One region of the Pseudomonas sp. C11 genome, then DNA from elsewhere that is predicted to be linked to it. Evidence: riboswitches for the same ligand, from Rfam matches in the RefSeq annotation. Region 1 holds a riboswitch; each other region holds the start of a gene.

What was found. A riboswitch is a leader RNA that binds a small molecule or an ion and turns the genes downstream of it on or off. The one in region 1 is predicted to bind cobalamin.
Region 2: it holds a riboswitch for cobalamin, as region 1 does, so the genes downstream of both, cobG (precorrin-3B synthase) here and VC352_RS16475 (energy-coupling factor ABC transporter permease) in region 1, are expected to answer to the same signal.
Region 3: it holds a riboswitch for cobalamin, as region 1 does, so the genes downstream of both, cobO (cob(I)yrinic acid a,c-diamide adenosyltransferase) here and VC352_RS16475 (energy-coupling factor ABC transporter permease) in region 1, are expected to answer to the same signal.

What each region holds. Positions count from the first base shown of each region.
Region 1 covers NZ_JAWIIP010000009.1:275,104-280,698, reverse strand. The annotation lists gene VC352_RS16490 (hybrid sensor histidine kinase/response regulator) at 1-1,220, shown strand, start outside; gene VC352_RS16485 (TetR/AcrR family transcriptional regulator) at 1,340-1,981, shown strand; gene VC352_RS16480 (acyl-CoA dehydrogenase family protein) at 1,978-3,627, shown strand; cobalamin riboswitch at 3,781-3,984, shown strand; gene VC352_RS16475 (energy-coupling factor ABC transporter permease) at 4,023-4,706, shown strand; gene amn (AMP nucleosidase) at 4,804-5,595, shown strand, end outside.
Region 2 covers NZ_JAWIIP010000007.1:233,493-239,087, forward strand. The annotation lists gene cobJ (precorrin-3B C(17)-methyltransferase) at 1-716, opposite strand, end outside; gene VC352_RS13540 (precorrin-2 C(20)-methyltransferase) at 962-1,705, opposite strand; gene VC352_RS13545 (precorrin-8X methylmutase) at 1,702-2,328, opposite strand; gene cobG (precorrin-3B synthase) at 2,321-3,634, opposite strand; cobalamin riboswitch at 3,726-3,921, opposite strand; gene cbiE (precorrin-6y C5,15-methyltransferase (decarboxylating) subunit CbiE) at 3,978-5,180, shown strand; gene VC352_RS13560 (cobalt-precorrin-6A reductase) at 5,177-5,595, shown strand, end outside.
Region 3 covers NZ_JAWIIP010000004.1:87,233-92,827, forward strand. The annotation lists gene cbiB (adenosylcobinamide-phosphate synthase CbiB) at 1-717, opposite strand, end outside; gene bluB (5,6-dimethylbenzimidazole synthase) at 721-1,374, opposite strand; gene VC352_RS08235 (cobyrinate a,c-diamide synthase) at 1,371-2,663, opposite strand; gene cobO (cob(I)yrinic acid a,c-diamide adenosyltransferase) at 2,663-3,274, opposite strand; cobalamin riboswitch at 3,450-3,660, opposite strand; gene VC352_RS08245 (hypothetical protein) at 3,895-4,089, opposite strand; gene VC352_RS08250 (diguanylate cyclase) at 4,129-5,574, shown strand; gene VC352_RS08255 (C40 family peptidase) at 5,583-5,595, opposite strand, start outside.

The DNA of each region.
Region 1 (5,595 bases):
TCCTGCAGGATGCCGGGCACAAGCTGGAGGCGCTCAACCAGGAACTGGCCGACAGCAACCGCTTCAAAGATGAATTCCTTGCCACCGTCACCCACGAGTTGCGCACGCCGATGAATGGCGTGATCGGCTCGCTGGAACTGATGCAGACGGTGAAGATGGACGTGGAACTGGAGCAGTACCAGAAAACCGCCGCGGCCTCGGCCCGTGACATGATGCGCATGGTCAACGACATCCTCGCCCTCACCGAACTGCAGGCCGGCAAGCTCTACCCGCGCCGCGAAGCATTCAGCCTGCGCGGCCTGTTCGATGGGCTGCGCGCCCAGTATGCGCCGCGTGCCGAAGAGAAAGGTCTGCGTTTCGAGTTGAACCTCGATGACAGCCTGCCGGACATTCTCGAAGGCGATGCCGGCAAGCTGGCGCAGGCGCTTGGCTACCTGCTGGACAACGCCATCAAGTTCACCAATGAAGGCCAGGTCAGCTTGGAGATCGGTCGGGCCAGTCGGGCAGGAGAAGGCTTGCCCCTGACCGTGGTGGTGAGCGACAGCGGCATCGGCTTCGACCCGGTGGAGAACCTCCTGTACCAACGTTTCCGTCAGCTCGATGGCTCGATGACGCGCCAATATGGTGGTCTTGGCATCGGCCTGGCGCTGTGCCGGCAACTGGTCGACCTGCTCGGCGGCAGCCTGACGCACGACTCCACGCCGGGCCAGGGTAGCCGCTTCCGTCTCGATGTACCGCTGACCTTGCCTCAGCAACCTGCCAGCGCGGGCGTGCGGCCTGTCCGACGTAGCGGCGGGATCGCGCAACGCACACCGCAGCAGTGCACGGTGCTGGTGGTTGAGGACAACGCTATCAACCAACTGGTGACACGCGGCATGCTGCTCAAGCTCGGCTACCGCGTGCGCACGGCCGACAACGGCGCCGAAGCGCTCGAGCTGCTGCGTCACGAGCCGGTGGATGCGGTGCTGCTGGACTGCCAGATGCCGGTGATGGACGGCTTTGCCACCTGCCGCGCGCTACGTGGCCTGCCGGGCTGCGCCGAATTGCCGGTGCTGGCGATCACCGCCCACAGCCACAGCGGGGACCGCGAGCGCTGCCTGGCTGCCGGCATGAGCGACTACTTGGCCAAGCCGGTGAAGTTCGACGAGCTGCGCATCCTGCTGCATGACTGGGTGCTCTGCCGCCCAGTAAGCGCTACCAGCGGCACTGCGGCGGTTTGAGCGCCACGCGGTTTACCGTTCATCCCATTCCCGATTCGGCGGCAGGTTTGGCTGGATCGTCGCTTTAGCCATGGTCTGAATCCTGATTCACTGGGTGCGAATGAATCAGGATTCAGACCATGGCCTATCACACCAGTGAAGCGCGCATCGACCGCGATCAGGCGCTGCGCCAGCGCATCCTCGATTGCGCCCTTAAGCGCGTGGTCGAGGGCGGCTTCGCCTCCCTCACCATGCAGGCGCTGGCCGGCGATGTCGGCATCGCCACCGGCAGTCTGTACCGCCACTTTCGCAGCAAGGGCGAACTGGCGGCAGAAGTGTTCGCCACGGCCAGCCAGCGAGAGGTCGATGCCCTGGCCGCTGCGCTGCGTGGTTCCGGCAGCGCGGCCGAGCGCTTGCGCCTGGGGCTCGAGCAGTTCGCGGCGAGGGCCTGGCAAAGCCGCCGCCTGGGTTTTGCCCTGATTGCCGAACCGGTCGACCCGGAAGTCGACGAGCAGCGCCTGCTCTATCGCGAAGCCTATGCCGAACTGTTCGTCGATCTGCTCGGCGAGGGCGTTCGTGCTGGCGAGTTTCGCATCGAGCAACTCGGCCTCACCGCCGCCTGCCTGGTCGGCGCCATCGCCGAAGCCTTGATCGGGCCGCTGTCGCCACCCGCCCGGGCGGCGCGCGAAGCCGGACATGTCGGCCTCACTCTGGATCAGGTCAGTGCCAGCCTAGCCACCTTCTGCCTGCGCGCCGTCGGCGCCGAGGACTCCACGCGATGAAACCCAGCCTGCACGCCGAAACTCATGAGGTGTTCAACCAGGTGCCGAGCCTGGACGGCGCCAATCTCTATCGCCTCGACCTGCCATTGCAGGAGTGGACTCGTCGTTATGACGGGGCCTGGGCCTACGAACGCCTGAGTGCCTACGGCGCATTGGCCGGCGGCACGCTGATGCAGGCCGGCTTTCTCGCCAACGAGAACAAACCGGTGTTCAAGAGTCATGATCGCTACGGCAACCGCATCGACCTGGTGGAGTTCCATCCGGCCTATCACGAACTGATGCGCACGGCGGTCGAGCATGGTCTGCCTTCGTTGCCCTGGGCCGATCCGCGTGCCGGCGCGCATGTCGCCCGTGCCGGCCTGACCTACCTGCACAGCCAGGCCGAGGCCGCCAGTGGCTGCCCGCTGACCATGACCTTTGCCGCCGTGCCGGCCATTCGCCTGCAGCCCAACGTGGCCGAGCAGTGGCTGCCGAAGATCCTCTCCAGCCAGTACGACCCGCGCAACCTGCCGATGGAGCAGAAAACCGGCGTCACCATCGGCATGGCCATGACCGAGAAACAGGGCGGCACCGACGTGCGTGCCAACACCACCCGCGCCTACGCCATCGGTCTTGGCGGGCCGGGGCAGGGCTACGAGCTGGTCGGCCACAAATGGTTCTGCTCGGCGCCGATGTGCGACGCCTTCCTCACCCTGGCCTACACCGACAAGGGCCTGTCGTGCTTTCTGCTGCCGCGTCATCGCCCGGACGGCACGCGCAACCAGTTCTACATCCAGCGCCTGAAGAACAAGCTGGGCAACTGGGCCAACGCCTCCAGCGAGGTGGAATACCGTGGCGCCTTCGCCTGGATGCTCGGCGAGGAAGGACGCGGCGTGCCGACCATCATCGAGATGGTGGCCATGACCCGCTTCGACTGCATGGTCGGCTCCAGTAGCCTGATGCGCCAGGCCCTGACCCAGGCCGCGCACCACTGCGCGCACCGTCAGGTGGGCGGCAAGCGGCTCGCCGACCAGCCACTGATGCAGAACGTGCTCGCCGACCTGGCGCTGGAGAGCGAAGCCGCGCTGGCGCTGTGCATGCGCATGGGCCGCGCGCTCGACCACTCGCATGATGCGCAGGAAGACAAGTTCGCCCGCCTGGTCACCGCCGTGGGCAAATACTGGATCTGCAAGCGCGCCCCGGAAATGATCTACGAGGCCAGCGAGTGCATGGGCGGTGCCGGTTACGTCGAGGACACCATCATGCCGCGCCTTTACCGCGAGGCGCCGGTCAACTCTATCTGGGAGGGCTCCGGCAACGTGCAATGCCTGGACGTGCTGCGCGCTCTGTCCAAGGAGCCGGGCGTTCTCGATGCGCTGTTCAATGAGCTGGGCGACGGCCACGGAGATGCCCGCCTCAGGGCGCATATTCAGCGCCTTAAAGCCGATTTTGCCGATACCGCCGATATCCAGTATCGCGCCCGCCAACTCACCGAGGATATGGCCGTGGCACTGCAGGCCAAGCTGCTGCTGGAGGCCGGCAACGCCACCGTCTCAGATGCCTTTATCGCCAGCCGCCTGGAAGGCCGTGGACGGGTCTACGGCACTCTGCCGCGAGGTGTCGACGTCGAGGCGTTGCTGGCGCGTAGCACGCCGAATCTGCTTTGATTCTTGAGCGATCTTTAACAAGGAAAAGTTGGTGGATTTTTAGCGGCTGATTTTTCCCTTTGGGATAGTTGGTCGTACTAAACGTGTTCCCCGCGCCAACAGGGATGAGCCAACCGCGCCAGCCCGGCGCGCTGTTTTTTAGCCCAGCAGGCGAGTAATCTGACGGCCGATGGTTCTGCGTGCACCTACGTGACGCGGATGAAAAGGGAACAGGGTGCGGCGAGTCTCGCCAATGCCCTGGCTGCCCCCGCAACTGTAAGCGGCGAACGATGCCCTCATGCCACTGACTCCGGTCGGGAAGGCGGGCGAAGTGCCAAGCCGTGAGCCAGGAGACCTGCCATCGAATCCATCGATCCTCCAACTCGTCGCGCGGTGGGCGCGGCCAAGGAACTTGCATGCATATCGAACCCGGTGTCGTCGAAGGCGCCAAGATTTTCCTCAGCTACGCAACCGCAGTCGGTGCCTTTGGCCTGACCGCCAAACTGGCGCGCGATGCCATTCGCGACAACGGCGGGGCGACCGCCCTGGCGCTGCGCAGCCTGCTGACCACCGCGCTGGTGTTCTGCTTCTTCGAGGTATTCCCGCACCATGCGGTTGGCGTTTCCGAGGTGCACCTGATCCTCGGCTCCACCTTGCTCCTGCTGTTCGGCGCCGGTGCCACGGCCGTCGGTCTGGCCGCTGGCCTGCTGCTGCAAGGGCTGTTGTTCGCCCCATTCGACCTGCCGCAGTACGGCATGAACGTCACCACGTTGCTGGTGCCGCTGTGGGCCATCAGTGTGCTGGCCAAACGGATCGTCGCGCCCGGTACCGCCTATGTCGACCTGTCCTACAAGCAGGCGCTGGCGCTGTCGACCGCCTATCAGGGCGGTATCGTCGCCTGGGTCGGCTTCTGGGCCTTCTACGGCCATGGCTTTACCAGTGATAACCTGGCCGCCGTGGGCAGCTTCGGCCTGGCCTACATGAGCGTGATTCTGGTCGAGCCGCTGATCGACCTGGGCGTGCTGGCTGGTGCCAAGGCGCTGGCGCGTTTCAGCCGAGGCCCGCTGTTCAACGTGCGTTTGCACCAGGCGGCAGCCTGATCCAGAGCGCGGTGACCGATGCGCTCGGTCGCCGCGCTATGTTTTGCCATGAGGTTGCAGGCAAGATAGGGGCGTTCGTTCTGCCAGGAAGATGCCTGTGAAAGCCTGTTCCGATGATTTTATCGTTGCCCATACCCCCGAAGAGGCGGTTGATCGCCTTGCCGCGTTGCACCAGGAAGCCACCGGTGCCCTGAGCCACGCGCTCAAGCGCTACCTCAAGGAGCGCATCCGTCCGGATGCCAGCGAGCACTGCCTGTTCCGCTACCCCGAACTGCGCCTGACCTACCTGTGCCAGGGCGAAGTGCCGACCACCGTGCGCGCCTACGCCAAGGTGCAGATCCCAGGTACCTACGCGATCACCGTGACCCAGCCGGCTGCCTTCCGCAAATACCTGCTGGAGCAGCTGCGCCCATTGATGAACGACTTCACCGTGCGGGTGGAGGTCGGTCGCAGTCAGCAGAACATTCCTTACCCGTACGTGGTCGAGGGCGGCGATGAGCTGGCCGGCAGTGGCGTGACCGCCGCTGAGCTGGCGCGGGTATTCCCCAGTACCGACCTGTCCGCCGCCACCGACGGCACCGCCGACGGTCTGTACGACTGGGAGAACATCGACCCGCTGCCGCTGGCGCTGTTCGACGCGGCGCGTACCGACTTCTCGCTCAAGCGCATCCAGCACTACACCGGCAGCGACTGGCGCCATGTGCAGCCCTGGATTCTGCTGACCAACTATCACCGTTACGTCGACCAGTTCATCCGCCATGGCCTTGATATGCTGGTGGGCGCCTCGCGCTTCACCCGCATGGTGCTGCCCGGCAACGTGGTGATCGAGCGCGGCATGAACGAAGGCGAGATGCAGGCGATCATCGAGAACGTGGTCTGGCACCGCTAC
Region 2 (5,595 bases), on a different contig from region 1:
GCAAGCAGGCAGGCCAGCGCTTGCGGTGCCAGGTTGGCGATGCTCAGTGCCTGTTGCAGCCGTGCCGGCAACTCGGCATCGGGGCGTTCGATCAGTGCGGCGGCGCTGCGCGGGTGGATCAGCAGTTCGTCCGGCTGCGCCGGGCGTGCCTGCGGGGTGATGTGGATGACCCGGTTGGCAGCGTTATCCACAGGCAACTGCGCGGCTTCCAGCCAGGGCGCCTGGCCTTCGATACGCACCGTTTCGCCGCCGAGCAGGTCGCTGACGAAGCGCTTGCCCTGCTGCAGGTCGGCCAGTGCATAGCCGGCCGGCGGCTCCAGCAGGCAGGTGCCGAAGCGCAGCTCACCGCTAGTGGTGATGGCCGGGGTGACGCCCAGGTGCGCGGCGATCTCGCGGGCCAGGCGGTTGACCCCGGCCAGGCCGCCAAGCAACGGCACCACGGCGCTGCCATCCTCGGCCAGGGCCAGCACCGGTGGCTCGGCGCCTTTTTCCGCCAGCAGCGCGGCAAGGCTGCGGATAACGATACCGGCGGCGCACAGCACCACCAGCGGCTGACCGGCGCGGTAGAGGGCGCGCAGGTGCTCGCCGAACTCGTCGTAGTGGCGCTCTGCGCCGTCGGCACGGCCGCGCAGGCCATGGATCACGGCCTGTGGATAAAGCGCCTTGAGGCGTTGTGCAGTGGCCAGCGCGCTGGCGCCGAGGATGACGATGTTCATGCGGTAAATCCTGTAGCCCGGATGCAATCCGGGGAATGGGGCTCCCGGATTTCATCCGGGCTACGGTCTAAGTCCTGTGTGCTGAGGTAAATGAACTGCCTCCCAGTGCACGGACTGCTCCCTCTCCCATTTATGGGAGAGGGTTGGGGAGAGGGTGGCTCAGGCGATGCGGAGTTGCCGGTTAGACCCTCTCCCCCGGCCCCTCTCCCGCAAGCGGGAGAGGGGAGAAAAGCATGTCGGGCGCTTCACCCCCGCCACTTTTGCCCAGGCACCAGAATCATGGAGAAGTACGGCGAATCCATCGGCTCTACTTCATCGAGCGGCACGATCTTCTGGCTGGCCATGGTGGCGCGTTCGACGTAGTGGGCGCGGTCGTCCAGACCGAGCTTGCGCAGCACGCGGCGCACCTTGTCGAAGTTGCGCCCGAGTTTCATCACCACCGCCGCTTCGGCGTCGCGCAGGCGTTGTTCCAGTTCGTCTTCCGGCAGCACGCCGGAGAGCACGCTCAAGCTCTGGTTGCGATACACCAGCGGCGTGCCGAGCACCGAGGCGCAGCCGAGCATCGAGCACACGCCAGGCACCACCTCAACCTCGTAGCGCTCGGCCAGACGGTCGTGCAGGTACATGTAGGAGCCGTAGAAGAACGGGTCGCCTTCGCAGATCACCGCCACGTCCTGGCCATCGTCCAGCAATTGGGCGATCTGCTCGGCACAGGTGTCGTAGAAGTCGGCGATCACATCCTCGTAGGACAGCGGCGGGGCGAGCTTCTCGGTGGTCACCGGGTAGACCAGCGGCAGGCGCTGCTGGGCGGCGTCCAGATGCTGCTCGATGATGCCGAAAGCATTACCGCCATGGCCGGCGTTGTGCTTGGCCTTGGCCACGAAGTAGGCCACCACTGGCGCGCCTTTGAGCAGGCGCAGCGCCTTGAGGGTAAGCAGCTCGGGGTCGCCGGGGCCGACGCCGAGGCCAAGTAGACGGCCAGCCATCATTCCACCTCCGAGGCGAGGGCGTTGACCGCGGCCACCGCCATGGCGCTGCCGCCGCGACGGCCACGGACGATGACGTAGGGCACGCCACGGCTGTCTGCGGCCAGCGCATCTTTCGATTCCGCAGCACCGATAAAGCCCACCGGCATGCCGATGATCAGCGCCGGTTTCGGCGCCCCGGCATCGAGCATTTCCAGCAGGTAGAACAGCGCGGTGGGCGCGTTGCCGATCACCACCACGCTGCCTTCCAGGTGTTCGCGCCAGTGCTCCAGGGCTACCGCCGAGCGGGTGTTGCCGACTTCGCGGGCCAGTTCCGGTACGCCGGCGTCGTGCAGGGTGCAGATCACCTTGTTATTCGCCGGCAGGCGCGGGCGGGTGATGCCCTCGGCGACCATGCGTGCATCGCAGAGGATTGGCGCACCGGCCAGCAGCGCGGCACTTCCCGCTGCACCGGCGCCGGGGGAGAAGCGCAGATCCTCGACCACATCGACCATGCCGCAGGCGTGGATCACCCGTACGGCGAGTTTTTCCAGGTCGGCGGGAATGCCGTCGAGGTTGGCCTCGGCGCGAATGGTGGCGAAGGAGCGGCGGTAGATTTCCTGGCCGTCGCGGATGTAATCAAGCATCGGGTTTTCCTGCGGGGTGTTGGCGGGCGAACCAGGCGCCGGCCTCGTCGATGGTCATGGCCGGCACCAGCAGACGGCCGAAACCGGGCGCCTCGGGCGTGCGTTGATAGAGCTGGTAGTGGTCGGGCGTGCTGGCCAAAAGGGTGTAGGGCTGCACGCGGGCGCTGGCGCAACTGCGTGGGCAGGCGCTTAAGTGCACCTGTGGGCGCGCGCCGTTTGCGCGCAGCAGCTCGGCCAGATGCAGGGCGTGGTGCTTGCTGTCGGCCAGGCCGCGCGCGCACGCCGCCGAGCCGGTACAGGCGACCAGGCCGAGCAGCGGTTCGTCGAGATGGGGCAGAAGGTCCAGTTCGCTCAGTGCGGCCAGTAATTCGTCAGCCCTTTCCTTCGCCACGTTGCCCAGCAGCACGCCCTGCCAGGGTGTCAGGTGCAGCTCGCTGTCGCCCAATCGCTCGCTGAGCTCTGCGAGCGTCAGCAACTGTTCGGCGTGCAACCGGCCCAACTGCGCACCTGCTACCACCATGCACAGGCCGGTCTGCGCCTGTGGATAAATCCCTGCCGGCGCACTCTGGTGAACAACGGCGGGCTGCCGAGGGTTAGCAGCAGGCTGCAGGGGAAAGGCCAGCCGGGCCTGCAATTGCTGCAGCAGCTCGCTGGGTGTGATCTGCGCCAGCAAATGGCGCATGCGGGATTGTTCTGGCGTGGCGCGTTCGAGGAACAGCAGCAGGAGTTCGCGTACCACTTCGAGCGCTTGTGACGCTTCGATGCGTACCAGCGGCGTGTCGCCGGGGCAGCCAGCCAGGCCCAGCAGCAAGTGCTGCTCGTTCTCAGCGGCCAGCCACAGGTCGTGCGGGTGTTCGCGCATGGCCAGGGCTTCGCCGCCGTCCAGTTGCAGGGCGAACTTGGGCGAAAGGGCATGTAGCGCCGGGGTGTCCTGCAACAGGTCGAGCAACTGGCTGGCCAGTGGCCGCACATCCATCCGCGCCTGCGGGTCGAGGCCGGCGGCGGGGCTGAGCATCAGGTTGCGCACGTCATCGGCGGCGGCCACGCGCGGGCCGAGCCCGGCAGCGAGCAGGGCATCGATCAGCGGTGCTTCCTGGCCGGGTAGCACGCCACGAATCTGCAGGTTGCTGCGGTTGGTCAGCTCCAGTACGCCGCTGGCCTTGTGCAGCGCGGCCTCGGCAATCGCCCGCGCCTGGGTGCTGCGCAGCACGCCGCCGGGCAGTTTGACCCGGCAGATGCCGCCGTCCAGCGCAGGCACGATGCGCAGCAGGCCGGGGCAGGCGGAAGGGCGGACGGATGCGGGCAAAGGATCACCTGTGGATAACGACGCGGCGACCAAACCAGCGAAATCCACAGGGGATTCCATGGCATCGGTACACCCCGCCCGATGTTGGCACTCGCGACCAGCGTTCGTCGGCAGGTCTCCTGGCTGACAGGTCTTGGTCTGTTGCGGCCTTCCCGGACATCCAGTGGCGTGGGTGCAGCAGACTCGCTGTTTACAGTTGCGGGGGCAGCCACGGTTTAGCCGTGTTCCCTCTTAGGCCCGTTGCGGAGTCGTATCGACTCAAGGGCACCGACGAAGCCTGTATTATGCCCGCTTTGCCCGGAGCGCGGACAGGCGCTCCGTCGGGCCCGTGCGAGGACATTGGATGAAACCCTGGTTGACCCTGGTCGGCATCGGCGAAGACGGCTACTCCGGCCTCGGCAAGGCCGCGCGCCGCGCCCTGCTGGCGGCCACGCGCATCGTTGGCGCGCCACGGCAACTGGCGCTGCTGCCGCCGTGCATCAGTGGCGAGCGGGAAACCTGGCCGAGCCCCTTCGACCTTGGGCCGCTGCTGGCGCGGCGCGGCGAGGCGGTGTGCGTGCTGGCCAGTGGTGATCCGATGTTCTATGGCGTCGGTGCCAGTCTGGCGCGCCAGGTTGCCGCCGACGAGCTGCTGGTATTACCCGCGCCGTCCTCGGTGTCCCTGGCGGCCGCGCGTCTGGGCTGGCCGTTGCAGGAAGTGGAGGTGGTTTCGCTGGTCGGGCGGCCCCTGGCCACGCTCAAAGGCAAACTGTTTCCCGGCATGCGCCTGCTGGTATTGAGCGCCGATGGTGACACCCCCGCGCAGGTCGCCGAAGCCCTGTGCGCCCGCGGTTTCGGTGCCAGTCGTCTGACTTTGCTGGAGCACCTTGGCGGCCCCGAGGAGCGCCGTGTTGATAGTCTGGCCGCGAGCTGGAACCTGCCACGGGGCGCCGACCTCAACCTGCTGGCGGTGGAATGTCTGGCCGATGCCGGGGCACAACTGCTGCCGCCGACCTGCGGCCTGCCGGACGACGCCTATCGCCACGACGGGCAACTGACCAAGCGCGACGTACGCGCGGTCACCCTGGCACGCCTGGCGCCGCTGCCTGGTGAGCTGCTGTGGGACGTTGGCGCCGGCTGCGGCTCCATCGGCATCGAGTGGATGCGTGCGCACCCGGCTTGCCGCGCTATCGCCATCGAGGCCAACGAGGGGCGCCAGGAACACATTCGCCACAATCGCGACACGCTCGGTGTACCCGGTCTGCAACTGGTCGCCGGGCATGCGCCCGAGGCGCTGGCTGGGCTGCCTGCACCGGATGCGATCTTTATCGGCGGCGGCGTCACCGTGCCCGGTGTGCTGGAGGATTGCTGGGCTGCGCTCAAGCCGGGCGGGCGTCTGCTGGCCAATGCCGTGACCATCCAGAGCGAGGCGGCGCTGGTAAGTTTTCGCGAGCAGCACGGCGGCGAGATGCTGCGTCTGACCGTGGCCCAGGCGCAGCCGCTGGGTGGTTTCGACACCTGGCGCGCGGCGCTGCCGATCACCCTGCTGACGGTGCGCAAGCCGTGAGTGCGCGGATCCTGCTGCTCGGCGGCACCACCGAGGCGCTGCGCCTGGCGCGTCGGCTGGGGCCGGAGACGGTCTACAGCCTGGCTGGGCTGGGCCGCGTGCCGGACGACCTCGCCTGCCGTGTGCGCGTCGGCGGTTTTGGCGGCGCCGAAGGACTGGCCGCCTTTATCGCCGACGAAGGCATCGAACTGCTGCTGGATCTGACCCACCCCTACGCCGCGCAGATCAGCCATAACGCCGCCCGCGCCGCCGAAATCGTCGGCGTGCCCTGCTGGGCGCTGCGTCGCCCTGGCTGGCAGCCAGGCGGGGAGGATGACTGGCGCGAGGTGGACGGCTGGGATGAACTGACCCGCGCACTGGCACTATTCGAACGGCCCTTCTTCACCTCCGGACGCGAGCCGCTGGCGCATCTGCA
Region 3 (5,595 bases), on a different contig from region 1:
AGCCATCACCGGGCCAGCATTGGGACTGTCCCACAGCGGCGCCTGCCTGCGCCAGCACTTGAGCGCCAGGGCGGTGCGCCCCAGCAATGCGTAGGTCAACGCCACCAGGCGCGCCGGAATGTAGTTGAGCACATCATCGATCTTCGCCGCCGCCCAGCCGAAGCGCTCGAAACGTTCGTTGCGGTAGCCCCACATGGCATCGAGGGTGTTGCTCAGGCGATAGAGCACGACGCCGGGCGCACCGGCGACGATGAACCAGAACAAGGCGGCGAAGACGGCATCGGAGCCATTCTCCAGCACCGACTCGGTACCGGCGCGGGCCACCCCGGAGACGTCCAACGCTGTCGTATTGCGGCTGACCATCCAGCCGACGCGCTCACGCGCCAGTTGCAGATCGCCCAGGCGCAACGCCTGCGCCACCGGTTGCGCGTGCTCGTAGAGGCTGCGCAGGCCAAGGGCGAAGTACAGGGCAAAGATTTCCACCGCCCAGCTCAGCCCGCTGATATGCGCCAGCAGCCAGGTCAGCAGGGTCAGCGGCAACACCGCCAGGCACCAGGCAGTCACGCCATGGCTGCGCCAGCCGCCACCGGACGGGTTGAAACGTTGCTCCAGACGCTCGGCCAGACGCCCGAAGGCCACTAGCGGATGCGCACGGCGCGGTTCGCCCAACACGGCATCCAGTGCCACGCCGGCACAGGTGATCAGCGCCAGGCTCATCGTTCAGTCACCCTGCTCTCCCCATCGATTCTCGAACAGCAACTCGCTCAGTGGGCGCGGCGTGGCCCAGCCCTCTTCCACCAGCATGGGCTTCTCATAGAAGGCCTGCACCGGCCCCAGGCACAGCAGCGCCACCGGTTTGCTGCCTGCCGGCATGCCCAGCAACTCGGCCAGCGCCTCTGGGTCGAACAACGACACCCAGCCCAGCCCCAGCCCTTCGGCCCGCGCGGCCAGCCACAGATTCTGAATGGCGCAGGCGACCGAGGCCATATCCATTTCCGGCAGCGTTCGTCGGCCGAAGATATGCGCTTCGCGCCCGTCCATCAGCGCCACGGCCAGCAGCTCGGCGCAATCACGAATGCCCTCGACCTTCAGGCGCATGAACGCGTCGCTGCGCTCGCCCAAGGCTTCGGCGGTACGCACCCGCTCGGCCTCCACCAACGCATGAGCCGCCTCACGCAGTTGCGGATCGCTGATACGCAAAAAGCGCCAGGGCTGCATCAACCCAACGCTGGGCGCGTGGTGCGCCGCTTCGAGCAGGCGCGCCAGAACCTCGGGCGGCACCTCGCCACCGGCGAAATGACGCATGTCGCGACGCTCGGCGATGGCGCGGTACACCGCCGCGCGCTCCTCGGGGCTGAACGCGTGCTCGCTCATGGGCGCAGCAGCGCGGCGGCCGCCTCCGGGTTGGACGGCAAATAGAAGTGGATGTAGCTGGCGGTCAGCCGGCCGAGACGATAGACCGCTTCGGCCACTGGCTTGCCATTCGGGCAGCGACCGAGCGCCAGCGGCTCTAGCGGGCTGTCCAGGCGCGAATGATGGTAGCTATGCCCACGCAGCTCGCCTTCCGGTAGCGTCACTGCCTGCAAGGCCAGCGCAGTCAGGCGCGGTTGCAACGCGGCGCTGCCGGCCAGCAGACCGAGCATGCGCCCGCTGGCTCCTTGTTTGTCCCGTAACTCGTCGAGCAGATAGAGCATGCCGCCACATTCGGCGAGCAACGGTTTGCCGGCCTGATGATGGGCATGGATCGCCGCCGCCATGGCCTGATTGGCTTCCAGCTCGGCCAGGTACAGCTCGGGATAGCCGCCGGGCAGGTAAAGGCTGTCCACCTCGGGCAGCTCGCTATCGGCCAGCGGCGAGAAGTAGCACAGCTCGGCGCCGAGCACCTGCAGCAGGTCGAGGTTGGCCTGATACAGGAAGGCGAACGCGGCATCGTGCGCCACGCCGATGCGCACACCGTTCAACAGGGGCGCAGGCTCGTCGATCTGCGGCGCAGCAAAGCTCACCGCTGGCGGCAGATCGACATCGGCACTGGCCGCCAACGCATCGGCGGCGGCGTCCAGGCGCGCATCCAGATCCGCCAACTCGCCCGCCTGCACCAGGCCCAGATGGCGGCTGGGTAACTCCACCGCGGCGCTGCGCGGCAAGGCGCCGAACCAGCGAATGCTCGACGGCAGGGCATCACGCAGGATATCGCCATGACGGCTACTGGCAACGCGGTTGCCCAGCACACCGGCAAAGGGCAGATCCGGCTGAAAGGTGGCCAGGCCATGGGCCAGCGCGCCGAAGGTCTGCGCCATCGCCGCACCATCGATCACCCCCAGCACCGGCACACCGAAGTGGCGCGCCAAGTCGGCGGCCGAGGGTTTGCCGTCGAACAGGCCCATCACCCCTTCGATCAGAATCAGATCGGCCTCGCCAGCGGCCTGCCACAGCAGACGACGGCTCTCCGCCTCGCCGACCATGGCCAGATCGAGCTGATACACCGGCGCGCCGCTGGCACGGGCGTGGATCATCGGGTCGAGAAAGTCCGGGCCGCATTTGAACACCCGCACCTTGCGCCCCTGCCGGGTGTGCAGGCGCGCCAGCGCTGCGGTAACGGTGGTCTTGCCCTGGCCGGACGCCGGCGCGGCGATCAGCAGCGCCGGGCAGTGACGTGTCGTCATCAGAATTCGATGCCTTTTTGCGCCTTCACCCCGGATTTGAAGGCATGCTTGACCAGGCTCATCTCGGTGACCGTATCGGCCGCCTCGATCATCCCCGGCAAGGCGCCCCGGCCGGTCACCACCACGTGCTGCAGCAGTGGCCGGGCCTCGATATCGGCCAGCACCGCGTCCAGTTCGAGATAGCCGTGCTTGAGGGCGATGTTCAGCTCATCCAGCACCACCAGGCCAACGGATTCATCGCTGAGCAGGCGCCGGGCCACGGCCCATGCCTCCTGCGCCTTGGCGATGTCGCGCTGGCGATCCTGGGTTTCCCAGGTGAAGCCCTCGCCCATCACGTGATAGCTGACTTCCTCGGGGAAGCGGCGAAAGAAGGTTTCTTCGCCGGTGCTGGCCGCGCCCTTGATGAACTGCACCACACCAACCTTGATGCCGTGACCGAGGGCACGCGCGACCATACCGAAGGCACTGCTGCTCTTGCCCTTGCCATTGCCGCTATGCACCAGCAACAGGCCATATTCATCCTGGGCCTGGGCAATCTTCTCGTCGATCAGGGCTTTCTTGCGCTGCATGCGCGCCTTGTGGCGGGCATCGCGTTCGGCGGATTCGCTCATGCTGTGTTCCCGTACATCAGGCGCCGGCACCGTCATTCGAAGGTGCGACGATGGTGAGGAAGCATGCGAGTGCACGCGACGTCTCCAGGCGCTGGTGGCTGGTCAGGCAGGCGGAAGACGCAAACACGAACGCCCCGGTTGAACCGGGGCGTAAGCCGGACAGCGCCCTCCGCGATGCCGTGAAACTGCGACAGGCCGGTCTCCGGGCTCGTGAGCGACGCCAATGGCACCCCGCCGCGCCTTCCCGTGCCTTGCACAGTGGCCTGAAGCGGCGTTTGACTCACCTACCGTTGCGGGGGCAGCGCCGGCATGCGCACCGGCTTCCCTGTTTCCCCCCTCGGTCGCCGGTTACAGCGACGCGGGGCACCTGAAGCAAGGCGCGCAGGGTAGAGGCTGGCAGGGCTGCGCGTCAATCTTCGGCGCTGCGCCGTCTCCGCCCATGCACCCGGATTAATGGCACAATGCGCCCTCGCGCCTAAACTAATGCCCATAACCGAACTCAAAGCCTGCGCGCGACGGCAGATTCCGCTCGCACCAAATCCTGAACCCCTATTCGCGCCACCCATTTTCACGAACGTGGAGTCCCAATGCTGTTCACGTTTGCCTTCAACGGGTCGCATTCACCTCTTGCGCAAGCCTGCTTGCCACTGCTGCGGCTCGCCTGCACGCACACGCATGCCTCCACGGCGCTCGTGCTGGAGAAAGCGCCGCATCAGGCTCACGTCGTCGCGTTCAGCGGACAGCCACTTGCCGATACGCCCGCCCAGCACCCAGGGCAGTGGCCCGAAACCGCACGACATCTCGTAGATCGGCAAGCGATCGCCCGTCAGCTCGGGATGGATCCGCCGGATTCCGTGCAGGCCCTGAGCCTGCTCCCGCTGGCGGCCGGCAAGGCTTTGCTGTGCCTTTTCCACGAGCGCGCGCAAACGCCCGATGACAGCGATCAGACGGCACTGAGCGATATCGTCAGCAGCCTCGACACGCTGCTGACAATCACCTGGGAACAGCAAGCCCTGATGCGCCGGGAACAACGCATGGCGCTCGCCATCGACGGCAGTAACACCGGCATCTGGGATCGCGACCTGAACAAGGATCGCATTCACTACTCGCCACGCTGGAAGGCGTTGATCGGCTATGCCGAGCATGAAATCGGCGACGACATTCACGACAGCTACAAACGCATCCATCCGGACGATCTCGCCCGCGTTCAGGCCACCATAATCGACCACCTGGAACAACGCACCGAAGCCTACGAGGTCGAGCACCGCATCCGTCACCGCGACGGTCATTACCTCTGGGTGCGCAGCCGTGGCAAGGTGGTGGAACGCGACCGCAGCGGCAAGGCACTGCGCATGGTCGGCACCACGACCGACATCAGCGCGCTGCGCAACATGGCCGAGCAGCTCGAGCAGACGGCCGAACTGATGAGCGCACTGAGCAACGAAATCCCCGGCATGGTCTTCCAGTTCCATGCCCAGGCAGACGGCAGCGGCCAGTTCACCTACATCAGCGCCGGCTCACAGGAGATCTACGGCGTCTCCCCCGCCGAGTTGCAGGCCAACCCCCAGCGCCTGCGGCAATTACTGCACCCGGATGATCTTGGGCTGTACATGGGATCGCTGGAAAGCGCGACCCGCAACCTCACGCCCTGGCGCCTGGAATATCGGGTCTGCCGCAGCGATGGCAGCCATACCTGGTGTCAGGGCGCAGCCAGACCAACTCCCCAGGACGACGGCAGCGTGCTCTGGCATGGCTTCATTACCGACATCACCGAACGCAAGAACTTCGAGGTCGAGCTCAATGTTCTGGCAACGACAGACTCGCTGACCCAACTCTCCAACCGCCGCCATTTCATCCGTCAGCTCGACGCGGAACTGGCGCGACTAAGGCGCTCGATCATCCGCAATGCCACGCTGCTGATGTTCGATCTGGATCACTTCAAGGTAATCAACGACAGTTGGGGCCATTCGGTGGGAGATCAGGCGCTACGCCATTTCGCCGACGTGATCCGTGCCCACCTGCGCAAGACCGACGCCGCGGGCCGTATCGGCGGAGAAGAGTTCGCGGTCGTGCTGTGCGATGCGGATCTCGATGCCGCCCTGCGCTTCGCCGAACGCATCCAGCAGGAGCTGGCACGCACGCCGTTGCAGCATGGCGATCAGCAGACTCACCTGGCGACCAGCGTGGGTGTAGCGACCCTCAGCAATGACGATCAGGCTGCGGAGGCGGCCTTGTCACGCAGTGACATGGCGCTGTATCGCGCCAAGCGTGCCGGGCGCAACCGCATCGAGCATCAGTGAATGACGCTTCAGGGGTTATGC